DNA from 2 places in the Undibacterium sp. SXout7W genome. Region 2 is predicted to be linked to the other one. Evidence: predicted binding sites of a transcription regulator. Region 2 holds the regulator's gene; the other holds the start of a gene.
What was found. Region 2 encodes sigma-54, which starts transcription at its own class of promoters, with help from an activator protein. Its sites were predicted from a motif close to TGGCANGNAANCTGCTTT; they were not measured.
Positions count from the first base shown of each region.

Region 1: adh (aldehyde dehydrogenase) is a predicted target of sigma-54. The motif match lies at 5,723-5,740, and genes of this name have one in related genera.

Region 1 is NZ_JBMPPF010000010.1:123,994-132,210, forward strand. Features, by position in the region: gene ACO0LB_RS11550 (TonB-dependent receptor family protein) at 1-2,095, opposite strand, end outside; gene ACO0LB_RS11555 (beta-propeller fold lactonase family protein) at 2,260-3,231, opposite strand; gene acs (acetate--CoA ligase) at 3,321-5,300, opposite strand; gene adh (aldehyde dehydrogenase) at 5,846-7,366, shown strand; gene ACO0LB_RS11570 (DUF779 domain-containing protein) at 7,460-7,873, shown strand.
Region 2 is NZ_JBMPPF010000009.1:110,466-118,682, reverse strand. Features, by position in the region: gene ACO0LB_RS10730 (ABC transporter permease subunit) at 1-899, shown strand, start outside; gene ACO0LB_RS10725 (ABC transporter ATP-binding protein) at 911-1,639, shown strand; gene ACO0LB_RS10720 (enoyl-CoA hydratase/isomerase family protein) at 1,816-2,916, opposite strand; gene hpf (ribosome hibernation-promoting factor, HPF/YfiA family) at 3,046-3,393, opposite strand; gene ACO0LB_RS10710 (RNA polymerase factor sigma-54) at 3,502-4,992, opposite strand; gene lptB (LPS export ABC transporter ATP-binding protein) at 5,004-5,756, opposite strand; gene lptA (lipopolysaccharide transport periplasmic protein LptA) at 5,758-6,357, opposite strand; gene lptC (LPS export ABC transporter periplasmic protein LptC) at 6,370-7,020, opposite strand; gene ACO0LB_RS10690 (KdsC family phosphatase) at 7,017-7,541, opposite strand; gene ACO0LB_RS10685 (KpsF/GutQ family sugar-phosphate isomerase) at 7,541-8,217, opposite strand, start outside.

The sequences.
Region 1 (8,217 bases), on a different contig from region 2:
CTTCGTAATAACGACTATTGCCATCATTAACGATGACCGAGCCGGCGTATTTTTTATCCAGTACATTATCGAGTCGGCCAAATAAAAATAATTTCGTTTTACCAAGGCGGAAGCCATAGCTGCTGCGGATATTCAAAATACCGTAGCCTGAAGCGACATCACTGTTCACATCATTCACATACACTTTGCTCTCCGTTTTCCATTCCAGTGCCGCACTCAATGCATCATTAAACTGATACTGAGCGTCAGCAAATAAGCTATGTGAAGGAGCACCAGGTAAGCGATTACCCGCAGCAATCATCACATTTTGTGCATTGACATAGGACTTCTGAAAACTGGCATCCAGCCAGGTATAAGTAACATGGGTCGTCAGCTTTTTCGCAAAAAGTGCAGGCTGACTCCAATTAGTCTGCCATGACACTTCTGCACCGCGTCGCTCTACGCTGTCTACGTTCTGATAAATCGAGCGGCCATTTAATACCAACGAAGGCACAATTTCATTGCTACTACGGGCACTGAAGACAGCCATATCCAGCGTGTGGTCGCCACTGCGTATCTTCGCACCCACTTCCGCTTGCGTACTGGTTGATGGCAATAAACCGAGATTAGGCCCGGTTCCGTTCGAACGATAAGCAACTTCTGCCAGAGTCGGTGTTTCAAAGCCTTTACCCATGTTAGCGTACAGATTCATGTCATCGGTCACCTGCCAGATCAGGCCAACAACCGGACTGGTATTGTGATACTCCACACTGCCGCTGTCATTTGGACTAGCCGCCGTGATGTAATGATCATCCACCTCCAACTTCACACGACTGTTACGAATACCTGCCGTAGCTCTCCATTGCGGTGCAAATGTCCAGTCCATCTGAGCAAAAAAATCAAGATTTCTGGCTCGGTCATCCTCATTCCGCCGGACATCGCCCGGTGTACCAGCGTTGTTCACAAACCCACGGCGCAGCTCATGTAGCTTATCCGTTTCTACACCGACAACCCAGTTCAGAGGCAAATGATTGACCCGCATTTTATGCGTCCAGTTCGCGCCTGCGCCGCTGTAGTCACGGTCCAGATCGACCACGCCACCAGCCGTATTCAACGCAACGCCACTGAGGCCCAGATATTGCGTTAATTGACGCTGTCCGCCGTAGAGTCTGGCATTCAAGCTATCGCTATCCGATAATTGATGATCAACAACCAGACCCGCCTGTTTTTGGGTGATTGTTTTACGGGTATCAAACGATAACGCAGCGGCAATCACCTGCCGAGGATTCTTTTCAAAATCAGCCCTGGTCAGCCCCAGAGGGTCTTGTGCCTTGGGTTGATCAAATTGATTCAGGACTGCCGTCACTGTTGTATCCGCAGAAGGGCGCATAACCAGCTTGGCAGCCAGTTGCGTCCGTTCAGCGGCACTATGATCACGTGAGCCATCGGTCGTGAATTTTGACACGTCGATCATTCCACCTATCGTATCGTTACCCGCAGCAAATGCGGCGCCTGTCTGACGCTGTCCATCTGATCCCGCCCCGACACTGACCATGCCTGTCGTTGCTTCGCCCGCACGTGGCGGATTCCGGGTAAACACCTGAACGACGCCACCAGCAGCGTTACCATACATCTGCGCCATTGGTCCACGCAAAACCTCGATACGCGATGCAGCCGTCAGACTGGCAGTGGCCGCCTGCCCTTGACCATCAGGCATCGTTGCCGGAATTCCATCAACCAATATCCTGACACCACGAACACCAAACGTAGAACGTGTGCCAAATCCACGTACGGAAACCTGCAAATCCTGTGCATAATTCTCACGATTTCTGACTTGGACACCCGGAACAGCTGACAGTAATTCGGATAAATTCACTAATGGCGTAGTGGCACTGAAGCTATCAATCTGCACCACATCAATCGCCGCTGCCGCATCAAATCGACTCTGTGCCGAACGATTGGCACTGACAACTACCTGAGGTAATACCGTCGATGAAATCGACGGTGATTGTGCATCAGTTTGTGTTTGTGCCTGGGCGAGTGACATGCTCAGCGCAACTGCGACAGCAAACGCACATGGCAACATCGGTGGCATAGCTTGGGAAAGATTTTTCATTGTTTGTCTCTTATTTTCTATGTTTTATGTATTACTTCATCTGACTTTGTTCATATCGCTTACTTCACAGCGCCACTTCAAGTCAGTTACTTAATATCATTTGTTAGCACGCCACTCTTGATCTGCTTTTGATCTTCTTTTGAGTGCCAGACGCTATGTAGTCACTACTTGATGACAACACCCCAGGGCAATTTGCCGACAGCAACGTCACGCAGCCTGGTGTTTAGTTGCGTATCGATGACGGATACGCTATTGGAACGGCCATTAGCAACATACAATTTTTTACCGTCTGGTGTCAGTGCCATATTCCATGGCCGCTGACCAACGGCAACGGTCGCAACAATCTGGTTATTTGTTGTATCAATCACAGAAACACTCGCAGCGCCTCCATTGGATATGTACACTTTGCTGCCATCCGGGTGTACAGCAACGCCATTGGCACGCACACCTGCCTTGATTTTTGTCATGATGGAAAAATCACGTGTATCAATCACATAGACTTCACTACTGTTTTCGGTAGCAACATACGCACGGCTGCTGTCCGGCAAAAAACCGATACCACGTGGTCGTGCACCGACTGGCACCTGAGCAACTTGTTTGCGGCTGGAAAAATCGATGATATCGATAGCATCCCCTTCTTCTGCGCTAACAAAAATCAAACGACCATCAGGGCTGAAAACCGCATGTTCAGGATTTTTCCCTTTGACTGGAATAGTAAATGCCAGCTTATTTATACGGGTATCAGTGATCGCGACCTCATTTTTTTCTTCCACAGCAGCCACAACCCAACGCCCATCCGTTGAAATGGACACCCCTTCCGGAGATTCACCTAATGGAATACTGTGTGCTTTGGTACGAGTACGCATGTCAATCAATTGCAGGCTGTTATTTGGCTGATCGCTGACGTAGAGCCAGTGCTGATCGCTACCTGCAGCTAAGCCACGTGGTTTCTTGCCTGCGGGTATTTCCGCTACGACGCTGTCATCAGCGGTATCAATCACTGTGACCGTACCCGTACCTTCATTCGGAACATAAGCAAACGGTGCAGCCACAGAAAGAATCGGCAATGCTGCCAAAATAGCCGCAACATATCTGCGTTTGAGTAAACGATCAACAATGATCTGATGACTAAACATGACAACTCCCGTTAAAAGCAGACTCCAGAAAAAGCACTGAATATCTGCATCAATCAATAAAAAAGGCACAGCGCCAGGCTGGATGAAATTTATTGCGCCTGACTCAATTGCTCCAGAATCGCTGGATTTTCCAGTGTAGAAATATCTTGCGTAATGCTTTCTCCCTTCGCCAGCAAACGCAACAAACGTCGCATAATCTTTCCGGAACGGGTTTTTGGTAAATTATCGCCAAACCGGATTTCCTTAGGTTTGGCAATCGGACCAATTTCTTTGCCAACCCAGTTGCGTAATTCCTGCGCGAGTTTTTTCGCATCATCACCGACAGGTCGCGCCTGTTTCAACACAACAAAAGCACAAATGGATTCACCAGTCGTGTCATCTGGTTTACCTACCACGGCAGCTTCTGCCACCAACGGGTGTGCAACCAGCGCGGATTCAATCTCCATCGTTCCCATCCGATGACCAGACACATTCAGGACATCGTCAATACGCCCTGTGATCGTAAAATAGCCTGTCTCTGCATGACGAACCGCGCCATCGCCAGCCAGATAAACCTTACCGCCGAGTTCTTCCGGAAAATAACTTTTCTTATAACGCTCAGGATCGTTCCAGATCGTTCTGATCATTGATGGCCATGGCCGGGTTACTGCCAGCAAACCACCTTGTCCATTCGGTAATTCATGACCGGTTTCATCGACAATCGCTGCCATAATGCCCGGCAACGGTAACGTGCAGGAACCCGGCACCATCGGCGTTGCTCCTGGCAATGGCGTGATCATGTGACCGCCTGTTTCTGTCTGCCAGAACGTATCCACAATCGGGCAACGCTCACGGCCAATATTTTTATAGAACCACATCCACGCTTCCGGATTAATAGGCTCACCGACTGAGCCCAGCAAACGTAAACTGGACAAGTCGTAGTGGCTTGGATGGAATACAGGATCGAGATCAGCAGCCTTGATCAGCGAGCGAATCGCAGTCGGTGCTGTGTAAAAAATTGTTGCCTTGTGCTTTTGTATCATGCTCCAGAAGCGTCCTGCGTCCGGATATGTAGGAACACCTTCAAAAACAATCTCGGTCGCGCCTACTGCCAGCGGACCATAAGCGATATAACTATGACCAGTCACCCAACCGATATCCGCAGTACACCAGAAAATATCCGTTGGTTTGATATCAAAGCTCCACTTCATCGTCAGCATGGCCCACAGCAAATAGCCACCGGAAGAATGTTGCACGCCTTTTGGCGTACCAGTAGAACCTGATGTGTAGAGAATAAATAATGGATGCTCAGCACTTACCCATTCCGGTTCACAAATGGCATCCTGATCACGGACCAAATCCTGCATCAGGATATCCCGACCACTGACCATCGCAACATCAGTACCAGTGCGTTGATACACGACTACATGGCGCACAGCGTCGCAAGCGCCCATAGCTAATGCCTCATCCACAATCGACTTCAGTGGTAAAGATTTACCCCCACGCACTTGCTGATCGGCAGTCACCACCACCACTGCACCGGCATCCACAATGCGCTCCTGTACCGACTTGGCGCTGAATCCACCAAAGACAACGGAATGAATCGCACCGATACGGGCACAAGCCTGCATGGCGACGATGCCTTCTACGGACATCGGCATATAAATGACAACACGATCACCTTTTTGCACACCAAGTGATTTCAATCCATTAGCGAAGCGACAGACTTTCTGATGCAATTCGCGATAACTGACATTGGTCACTTCTCCGCCATCCGCCTCAAAAATAATCGCCGCTTTATCTGCATTGCCATTATTCAGGTTACGGTCAAGACAGTTGTAGCTGACATTGAGCAATCCATCTTCAAACCATTTATAAAATGGCGCTTCGGATTCGTTCAATGTTGTTGTGAATTCCTGTTTCCAGAGCAGATTTTCTTTTGCCAGGCGGTTCCAGAATCCCTGGTAATCCTGCGCAGCCTCGGCACACAATGCGGAATAAGCAGGCATCCCGGAAACAGTGGCATTGTTGATGAAATCATCAGAAGGCATGAACGTAAGATGTTCAGTACGAATGGTGTCTGTTGTCATGTTTTTATACTTTTATGAAGAGAAAGAATGAATTTACCTTGTTGGCTAATACGCAAAAGCCATGCCATTCATCTGAAACTCAATCGAAATTGATCCGGCATTCATCTGGTGCTGCTTCTGAATTTTGCCTTCAGCCTCGACACACCTTCCCCACTTGCTCGTTCCGTCGTCATCCGATCAACAGCCACAAACTTCATGCTGAAGGATGCGGCATCTGGTATGACAGAAAATATATTTTTTGATCATTTTCATTTCCAAAAAATATAAGTGACACAATTTGGAACACTTTTTACGCCACCTGTTCGAAAAAAATACAGTGTCAGCAAAAGTTCCTGGAACAGCTACTTTTGGCAGCTTCAATGTCAGGTTTTCATAGACAAGCTGGTGCTGGCAAAGTCGCTTCCACCGCACCTTAAGCGACATGGCACACAGATTGCTCAATAGCTGTTGTGCTCAGAATACTGATGCAACAGATGAACAGATCAACGTAATTAAAAAACCATAGCGATGGCAAACATGCCTGAGCCAACTTAAACAGGAGAACTATCATCACTACCTCAACAGACTTCCTCGGCGTGAAAAATCCTTTTGCGCAACGCTACGACAACTTTATTGGCGGCCAGTTTGTTGCTCCGGTAAAGGGTGCGTATTTTGAAAACGTCAGCCCTATCAATGGCAAAGTATTTTGCGAAGTGGCCCGCTCTACTGCAGAAGACGTAGAACTGGCACTGGATGCAGCTCATGCAGCTAAGGCAAGCTGGGGTAAGACATCACAGGCAGAACGCGCGAATATCCTGAATAAGATCGCTGATCGTATCGAAGCCAACCTGGTCACTATCGCTACTGCAGAAACAATCGATAACGGTAAGCCTATCCGCGAAACCATGGCCGCAGATATTCCGCTGGCGATTGATCATTTCCGTTACTTTGCCGGTTGCATCCGTGCGCAGGAAGGTTCTGTTGCTCAGATCGACTCCGAAACTTACGCTTATCATTTCCATGAGCCACTCGGCGTTGTTGGTCAGATTATTCCGTGGAATTTCCCGATTCTGATGGCGGTATGGAAGATGGCGCCAGCATTGGCTGCCGGCAACTGTATCGTGCTGAAACCAGCTGAACAAACACCAGCATCGATCATGGTGTTGATTGATATCATCAAAGATCTGTTGCCAGCAGGTGTATTGAATGTTATCAATGGCTTTGGTCTGGAAGCAGGCAAGCCACTAGCGTCCAGCAAGCGTATCGCCAAAATCGCCTTCACAGGCGAAACCGGCACTGGTCGTCTGATCATGCAATACGCAGCGCAAAATCTGATTCCAGTCACGCTGGAACTGGGTGGAAAATCACCAAACATTTTCTTTGCAGATGTGATGGATCAGGACGATGCATTCTTTGATAAGTGTCTCGAAGGCTTTGCGATGTTCGCGTTGAACCAAGGTGAAGTCTGTACCTGCCCTTCCCGCGTATTGATTCAAGAATCGATTTACGAGCGTTTCATGGAGCGTGCAGTCAAGCGTGTTGCCGCCATCAAACAAGGCAATCCACTCGACAGCTCAACCATGATCGGTGCGCAAGCATCTCAGGAACAGCTCGAAAAAATCCTGTCCTACATGGATATCGGCAAGCAAGAAGGCGCTACATTACGTATTGGTGGCGCTCGTCAGCAACTGGGTGGCGACTTCGAAGGCGGCTACTATGTTCAGCCGACTATTTTTGAAGGCAATAACAAGATGCGCATCTTCCAGGAAGAAATCTTTGGCCCAGTCGTGTCTGTCACCACCTTCAAAGATGAAGCCGAAGCACTGGAAATTGCCAATGATACGTTGTACGGCCTTGGCGCTGGCTTGTGGACTCGTGATGGCTCCCGCGCTTTCCGCGTAGGTCGTGGCATACAGGCTGGTCGTGTCTGGACTAACTGCTATCACCTGTATCCTGCTCACGCAGCATTTGGTGGCTACAAGCAGTCTGGTATCGGCCGTGAAAATCATAAGATGATGCTGGATCACTACCAACAAACTAAAAATCTGCTGGTCAGCTATAGCCCGAATGCTCTCGGATTCTTCTGATTCAACTTTGTTGCTGACAAAGTAATGCACTGACTGACCGCAGACCCGGCTCCTTACCGGCTCTGCGGTTTTTTTCTGGATACTGAGATGATAATGAACACCATCAACAACATCGTTGCTACAGAAGACGCCATATCTCTGCTCATGAGCCTCAAGAATCAATACGGACCATTGATTCTATTGATGTCTGGCACAGTTGAAGAAGGTAGTTTGCCTATGTGCTATCAGCAGCATGAACTGCATCTCGGTCCAGACAGTATTTATGTCGGAGAAATAGGTGACACTCCTTTCTTCATGACGTCTGAGCAGCTGTCATACTGGAAAGATACGAACCTGAAAATTGATATCGCTCATATTGAAATGAATGTCGATACCGATGTCAACGTGGATGAGGAAATCAGTTCTTTTGACGACGCTATCAAAAGACGTTTCCTGACTTGCTCTGACATGTGTGATGAAGAAGAAAATTTATTATTGGAAAAATTTTTTCTGCCGGGCCGCAGATAACAACTAAGCTATTTCAATCTTACTCATAAGCTCCTAACAACACGCTCATCAATACACGCATCGTCATACAGAAGCCGCTATCACGCGGCTTCTTTGCTTTTCAGGATTGGAATGTATCTCCTGTAGAAACAGAGAAAACAAGGTATCAGGTGTTTCATCGGCATCTGTCATGTTTTGAAACACTGCCCATTTTTGACGCAACATTTATTCTGAAAAACCGTCTTTTTTCGCCCTTTTCAGCATGATTAACGCAGAAAAAAGATGGCACGCAGATTGCGTAGTTAAGCGCAGGGGTTGATCTGATCAAGACAGTACCCTCAAAAAAATGACTCATAGAGCCACCA
Region 2 (8,217 bases):
TTAATGCACTGGCAGGCAAGGGGCCAAAGCACCTGCTCGCCAAGTCCACAGCGTTTGCAGCCAATGATGACACTGCTATCGTTAAAGCCGACGCTGGTCGCGTGGGTATTTTGTTAAGTGCTCGCCAGTTGCTGATGCAGTTTGGTGGTTTGAAAGCCTTGAATCAGGTGGATTTGCAAATTGCCAAAGGCACCGTTCATGGTTTGATCGGTCCAAACGGTTCTGGTAAAAGTACCATGATGAATGTCCTGACAGGCATTTATAAGCCAACAGATGGCGTGGTGGAGTTCAGTGGCCGCGTTATTTCTGGTACAACGCCATCCGCGATTGCTCTCGGCGGTGTGGCACGTACTTTCCAGAACGTGCAATTGTTCGGTGAAATGACTGCAACCGAGAACGTGCTGGTGGGGTTGCACAATACTTTCCGTAGCAATGTCTTTGACGTGATGATACACAGCCCGCGCTATCTGCGTGAAGAGCGCGAAGCGCGTGCCCGTGCGGCAAGTATCCTGAACTTTGTCGGCCTGGCAGATCTGGCCAATGAAGAAGCACGTAATTTGCCTTACGGTAAGCAGCGTTTGCTCGAAATCGGTCGCGCATTGGGATTGAATCCGCAATTGCTGTTGCTGGATGAACCAGCGGCGGGTCTGACCGCTCCGGATATCAAAGAGTTAATCGCGATCATCCGTAAAATCCGTGAACATGGCATCACTATTATTCTGATTGAGCATCATATGGACGTGGTGATGTCGATTTGCGATACGGTGACTGTGCTCGATTTTGGTCAGAAGATTGCCGAAGGCAAACCGGCTGAGGTGCAGGCTGATCCGAAAGTGATCGAAGCCTATCTGGGTGGTAGTGTCAGTGATGAACTTGGTGCAGCAACTGCAACCGCCTAAGGAGACAAATCATGTTATCTATTTCAAATTTGCACGCTGCGTATGGCAAGGTCGAAGTGTTGCACGGAATTTCCTTAGATGTTCCTAAAGGCAAAGTGGTGACGTTGATTGGTTCTAACGGCGCTGGAAAAACCACGACAATGCGTGCGATTTCCGGCATGTTAAAACCTAAAGAAGGCAAAGTCACGCTGGCAGGGCAGGATGTAACGGGCATGGATTCGCATCGGATTGCACGCGCTGGTCTGGCACACTCGCCAGAAGGCCGTCGCGTATTTGCCACCATGTCGGTGACGGATAATCTGCTACTGGGCGCGTTTCCACGTTTCACTCGCTCGCGTCCGCGTGGCGATATTGAGAATGACCTGCAAAAGGCGATGGAACTGTTTCCTCGTCTGAAAGAGCGGCGACATCAACTGGCGGGGACTTTGTCCGGCGGTGAGCAGCAGATGCTGGCGATGGCGCGCGCTGTGATGCTCAATCCTGACGTCGTGCTGCTGGATGAGCCTTCGATGGGACTGGCGCCGATTCTGGTAGACGAGGTGTTCCGTATCATTCAGCGACTCAAGCAAGAAGGTACGACGATGTTGCTGGTGGAGCAGTTTGCTGCCGCAGCGTTGGCGGTCGCTGATTATGGTTACGTGCTGGAAAATGGCCGCATCTCAGTGCATGGTCCGGCAGCGAGCCTGCAAAATGACCCGGCGGTGAAGGCAGCCTATCTTGGTGGTGGCGCACATCACTGAGATAGACAGATACTCCCCCCATAAATTGATAAAAACAGGCCGACATCAATATAAAATAAGGCGTGTTTTTATATACTGAGGGGAGTATATTTTGGCCGTGGGAAGCAAAAAAAGGGCATGTATGCGAAATACATGCCCTTTTTGTTATGTTCCAGGGTGAGATGGCGTTGCTGGATTTAGTTCAGATGACGCAAGGGGTGGGCATGCTCTGGCCAGACCTGGCTGAAAAAACCTGCAACTTGTTCACTTGTCACTTCTGCCAGCGAGGTGGGTGACCATTGTGGTGTGTTGTCTTTATCCACAACCAGCGCACGCACGCCTTCCAGCACTTCGCCATGACGGAAGCAATGTCGCACCATATTGCGTTCCATACGCAAATCATCTGCGACAGACAACGTCGCACCGCGACGTAATTGTTCCAGCGTGACACACATCATCAACGGAGAACGTTTTTGCATCATTGCCAGGGTTTGCTGCCCAAAGGCATTGCTGTCGTTTTCCAGACGGCGGGCAATCTCTTGCACCTGATTGCCACTGAAGTGCTGGTCAATCACGTTGCGTTGCGCTGCCAGTTTGCTGTCCGCAGGCGCAGCCTGATCTGCAAATGTCGCTGCAAATGTGCGGATCGTATGGCGGATATCGGTGCGATTGGTGCTATCGGTGGTTTCCAGCAGTTGCATCAGGGCGGGTAACTCTGCTGTCGGAATAAACACGTCGGCCAGACCAGCATACAGCGCATCGGCTGCCCCGATGATTTCACCCGTCAGCCCCAGATAAGTGCCAATTTGTCCTGGCGTGCGCGACAGAAAATAGCCGCCGCCGACGTCAGGGAATAAACCGATATTCACCTCCGGCATCGCCATCTTGGTACGCTCAGTCACAATGCGCAGACCACAATCCGAACCAGCCTGGGCAATACCCATCCCACCGCCCATGACGACGCCATTCATCAGTGCAATATACGGCTTCGGATAAAAATGAATGACATGATTCAGCGCATATTCTTCAGTGAAAAAATCTTCCAGCAAAGCACTGTCGCCTGTCGGGGTTGCTGTACCTACATCGTAGAAAAAACGAATATCACCACCGGCGCAAAATGCTTTTTCACTGCTGCTGTAAATGAAGACAGCATTCACTTCGTCATTGTCTCGCCATTGCAACAGACTTTCAGTGATTGTACGTACCATGTCCAGCGATAAGGAGTTCAGTGCCTTCGGGCGATCCAGCATGATAAAGCCGATTTTGTTCCGGATAGAGGTGTGTACGTATTCGCTCATGAAAAATACCGTTGAGTAGTGTAGAGACAGACATTCTAACGTTGACGATCATCCTCGTCACGCGATTGCAGAGATCGCAAAAAAGGACGCAATATTGCGTCCTTTTTAAGTCTTCCCTAACCGCAGAAATTATGAGGCAGAGGCCGGATCAGGAATGTGCTTGATGGCATCATGCTGATGGTCCTGAATTTTATCTTTGTGTTTGATCACCTGACGATCAAGTTTGTCGATCAGGGTATCAATGGCAGAATACAGATCATGCGACAGACTTTCTACGTGGATATCTTTACCGCTGATGTGCAGGTTAATGTCCGCTTTATGTCGTTTTTCTTTCTCCCGGAGCTTATCGACCGTCAGAATAACGGCAATATCAATGACTTGGTCGAAGTGGCGCCGGATGCGTTCCAGCTTGGTATGTACATATTCACGAATTGCAGGAGTAACTTCGACGTGATGTCCACTGATGGTGAGATTCATACTGTGCTCCTATGGTGATGTTACTTGCTATAACGATGCGCTCATTTCATCGGAATTATTTTGAGCTAAATCATATATAGCAATTCAAACCGTGATTACAAGGACTACTTACAAAGATTTTCGCAAACTGACTGGTGGTATTTTGAGGGCTTCACGGTATTTGGCAACTGTCCTTCGGGCAATTACCATGCCCTGTTCACCCAGCATGTCTGCAATTTTACTGTCAGAGAGTGGGCTTTTCTGGTCTTCTGCTCCTATCAACTGCTTGATGAGTGCACGTATCGCGGTGGAAGATGCTTCGCCTCCTGTTTCCGTCGCGACATGGCTGCCGAAAAAATACTTCAACTCAAACATCCCATGCGGCGTCAGCATGTATTTCTGAGTCGTTACGCGAGAAATAGTGCTCTCGTGTAATCCTAGTGTATCAGCTATTTCGCGCAAAACAAGGGGGCGCATGGCAACAGCACCGTGAGTAAAAAAGTTGCGTTGTCTTTCCACTATCGCTTGTGCAACGCGCAAAATAGTATCAAAACGTTGCCGCATATTTTTGATCAGCCAGCGTGCCTCCTGCAATTGCGAACCCATGCCGGTTTCACCACGATTTTGTTTCATGATGTTGGCGTACATGCTGCTGACGCGCAGCTTTGGCATGACATCCTGATTCAGTAACACTTGCCAGCCATTGCCTGATTTTTTGACGATGACATCGGGTACGACGAAATCGGAATCCGTTTCTGCAAATACAGCACCAGGACGTGGTTTGCATTGGCGTATCACGGTCTGGGCCTCGCGCAAATCTTCGTCATCGCAATCGAGAAGTTTTTTTAGTTTGTTGAAATCCCGCTGGGCGAAAAGAGTGAGTTGTGTTTCTACAATCTGCAATGCCAGGCGACGCGTGACAAAGGCGATTTTGGGCATGCGTTTGATCTGCAATGCCAGACATTCCGCAGGTGTACGGGCACCGACACCCGGTGGATCAAAACTTTGCAGCATGGACAGTGCAAACGAGAGTTCTTCCAGTTCGACACCAAGTTCCAGCGGCAAACTGGCATGAATTTCTTCCAGCGTTTCGATCAGATAACCGTTGTCATCTATTGCATCGATAATCAGTTCAAGCAGCGCCCGATCACGTGGCTCGCGCAGATTCAGTCGCATCTGCTCCTGTAAATGCTCATGCAGTGTCGTGTGAGCAGATTCCAGTTGTGAACGGCCTTCGTCTTCTTCAGATGAATGCCCGCCCTGAGGCACGTCATCAAAGCTCCAGTCGTTATCGCTGGCACTGACGGCATCATTGATCGGGGCCGTATCGGCATCGCCACCAGCATCACTTGCAGCAGGCGCGTGCTCGTCTGTATTGCCTGTTGTTTGCATGCCAGCATCGGCATTCGTATTGTTGCTGGAAATGGCGCCATCTGCCAGCAGGCGTACGGCGTTGTCGAGTGGATCGTCGACACGTTCAAGCAAAGGATTCTCTACCAGAAGAGTTTCCAGTTCCTGATGAAGCTCCAGCGTCGACAATTGCAGTAATCGGATGGATTGCTGCAATTGTGGCGTCAGTGCCAGATGTTGTGAGGTACGTAGTTGCAGGCTTTGTTTCATGATGATTCCCGTCACATGCGGAAATGCTCTCCCAGATAGACCCGACGCACTGACTCATTTTGAATAATGTCATCTGGCTTACCGCTGGCCAGCACTGCGCCTTGATTGATGATGTAAGCGTGATCGCAGATTCCCAGCGTTTCACGCACATTGTGGTCAGTGATCAGCACACCTATACGACGTTCTTTGAGAAACCCCACGATACGTTGAATCTCAATCACGGCAATCGGATCGACGCCGGCAAACGGTTCATCCAGCAACACAAAACGTGGATTGGTTGCCAGTGCGCGGGCAATTTCCACGCGGCGACGTTCGCCTCCGGAAAGTGACAACGCCTGATTTTCACGAATTTTTTCGATTTGTAAATCAGCCAGCAAATTATTCAGACGCTGGTCGATTTCTCGACTATTTAAAAATTTTCCTTGCTCGTCTTTTTGCAATTCCAGTACCGCACGAATGTTATCTTCGACAGATAATTTCCGGAATACCGATGCTTCTTGCGGCAAATATGATAATCCCAGCGTGGCGCGCTGGTGGATCGGCAGGTGAGAAATATCCGTGCCATTGATGAGTATCTCGCCGGCATCGGAAGGAACCAGCCCGACGATCATATAAAACGAGGTGGTTTTACCGGCACCATTGGGACCCAGCAGGCCAACGACTTCTCCGCTCTTTACTTGCAGCGATACATCGCGCACCACTTGCCTCGCACCATAGCGTTTTTGCAGGCCTTGAATGATCAGGGTACTGTCGTTCACAGTCATCTCAGTTCACCTGTTTTTCTGGCTTTGGTTGCAATGTCAGCTTGATACGACCACCGCCCGGAATTTGTTGACCGCTGCTGGAGTTAGTGCCGATGAAGACATCGTTTTTACTGTCATAAGATAAAAATTCACCTTCCTGTTCCTGGGTGACTTTTTTTCCTTCCAGATATTTGACACGGGCTCTGGTGATGAATTTGACCAGCTCAGTTTTTTCATCGTATTCAGCACGTTCTGCTTCACCTTCTATCCATAAGTCCGGCCCGCCATCGCGTTTCTGACGAAAGGTAATAGTGGCACCTGGTTTGCCGTAGAGCGTTGCGTGCTGATGGCCGTCAGCGGCTTCGGTGACGACAGCACGCTCGGCTTTGACGATCAATGTACCGCGTGTCAGCTTGACATCGCCTGTCAGGGTGACGATATTTTTTTTACCATCACTGATAGAGTGTTCTGCTTCAATATTGGTTTCTTTGAGGCTGTCAGCTCTTTCGGCGTGGGCACTGCCGAACAGCAAAACACTGCTGGCGAGTATGCTCAGCAGTTGCCGGTATCGTTGACCAGCTTGTTTGTCTGCAACAGAGAGGGAGATATTCTGCAAGCGCATGGTGTGCTCTTTCTATTCTCTGGAATGTTGTGGGATGAGCGCTTTGCCAGATTTTTTCAGGCGTACGCGTACTTTGCTCATCAGTTGCATTTGTTGTGTGGCGTTATTCGCCAGCATACCTATCGCATTGGTTTCTGCATTGGCGGTGAGAATATTGACTGCCTTATCTGTCTTGATGATGTCGTCATCCGGCAATAGCATCAGATAGTCTGTCTGTAACTGCAAATAATGGGAATTCGGGCTTTCAGGGCGCTCCATGCTGACGTTGTCATATAAATGCACGACGTCATGTTCACGTTGTGGTGTGATCTCAGCGTTTTTTTCTTCTATGACAGCCTTGTCAGCACGAATGTGAACAGGCGTTTTTTCTTCATCAAAACTATTGATGCGTGGTTGCAGAATTTCAAAGCTGTCGGATTTCGGCAGATGAATCAGTCTGTCACCGGTGATGTGATAGTTGGGATTGTTGCTATTGGACAGGCGGATAAAGTTAAATTTTTCCACATAATAATCCGGCTCACTGCGCACCGAGGATTTATTCTGTTCGTCTTCACCCGAGCGGCGTAATACTTCCATCATCCAGAAACTGCCGAGCGCCACCACAGCCAGCAAAACAACGCCTAGCCAGATGCGGAAACGATCTGCAGTCAAGAGTGGTTTCATGATAAAAATTCTGCCAGAGCCTGATCGTATTTCCCCTGTGCCTGCAAGATAAAATCACAGACTTCGCGCGCTGCGCCTTTGCCGCCAGATTGGGTTGTCACATAATGAACCCGCTGACGTACTTCGAGATGGCCATTGGGCACACTGGCAGCAAATCCGACGCGTGTCAGCACCGGTAAATCGATCACATCATCACCGATGAAGCCACAGGCCTGCGCGGGAATTGATAAACGATTGATCAATTCCAGAAAAGCATTTTTTTTATCATGAATGCCCTGACAGATATGCGTGATGCCCAGATCTGTGGCGCGCTTTGTCACGATAGCGGAATTGCGTGCACTGATGATGGCCGTTTCCACACCATGCTGTTGTAATAGCTTGATGCCCTGACCATCCAGCACATTGAATGTTTTCAATGCTTCGCCTTCCGGCCCGAATTGCAGGCTGCCGTCAGTCAGGATACCGTCAACATCAAAAATCATCAGCCGGACTTGCGCCGCTCGTTGTTGTGCAGTCATCATCAGATTACCTTGGCACGCGTCAGGTCATGAATATGCAGAGCGCCAACCAGTTTTCCGCTGTCGTCAGCGACCAGTAACTGATTAATGCGATGGGTTTCCATCACTTCTACCGCCTCTACAGCGAGTTGCTCCGCACGTATGCTGCGCGGATTTTTGTGCATGACGTCGGCGATGCTGATTTGTGTGAAATCACGGACACTCTCCATCAGGCGGCGTAAATCACCATCAGTGAACACGCCGATGATGTGTTGTTGTTCATCGACTACGGCAGTCATTGCCATACCTTTTTTGGTGATTTCCAGTAAGGCGTTGACTAATGTGGTGTCCGGCGTTACTTGAGGGATGGCGTCACCAGTACGCATGACATCACGCACGTGTGTCAGTAAGCGGCGTCCAAGCGCCCCACCGGGATGTGACCGCGCAAAGTCTTCTTCCCTGAAGCCACGCGCATCCAGCACCGCGACTGCCAGCGCATCGCCCATCGCCAGCGTTGTGGTTGTGCTGGCCGTCGGTGCCAGGTTTAAAGGACATGCTTCTTTGCTAACGTAGACGTTCAGATGGACGTCGGCCAGTTTACCCAGACTCGACTGAGGATTGCCGGTGATCGCAATCAGTTTGACACCCAGTCGTTTGATAATGGGCAGGATGGACATCAATTCAGATGCTTCGCCAGAAT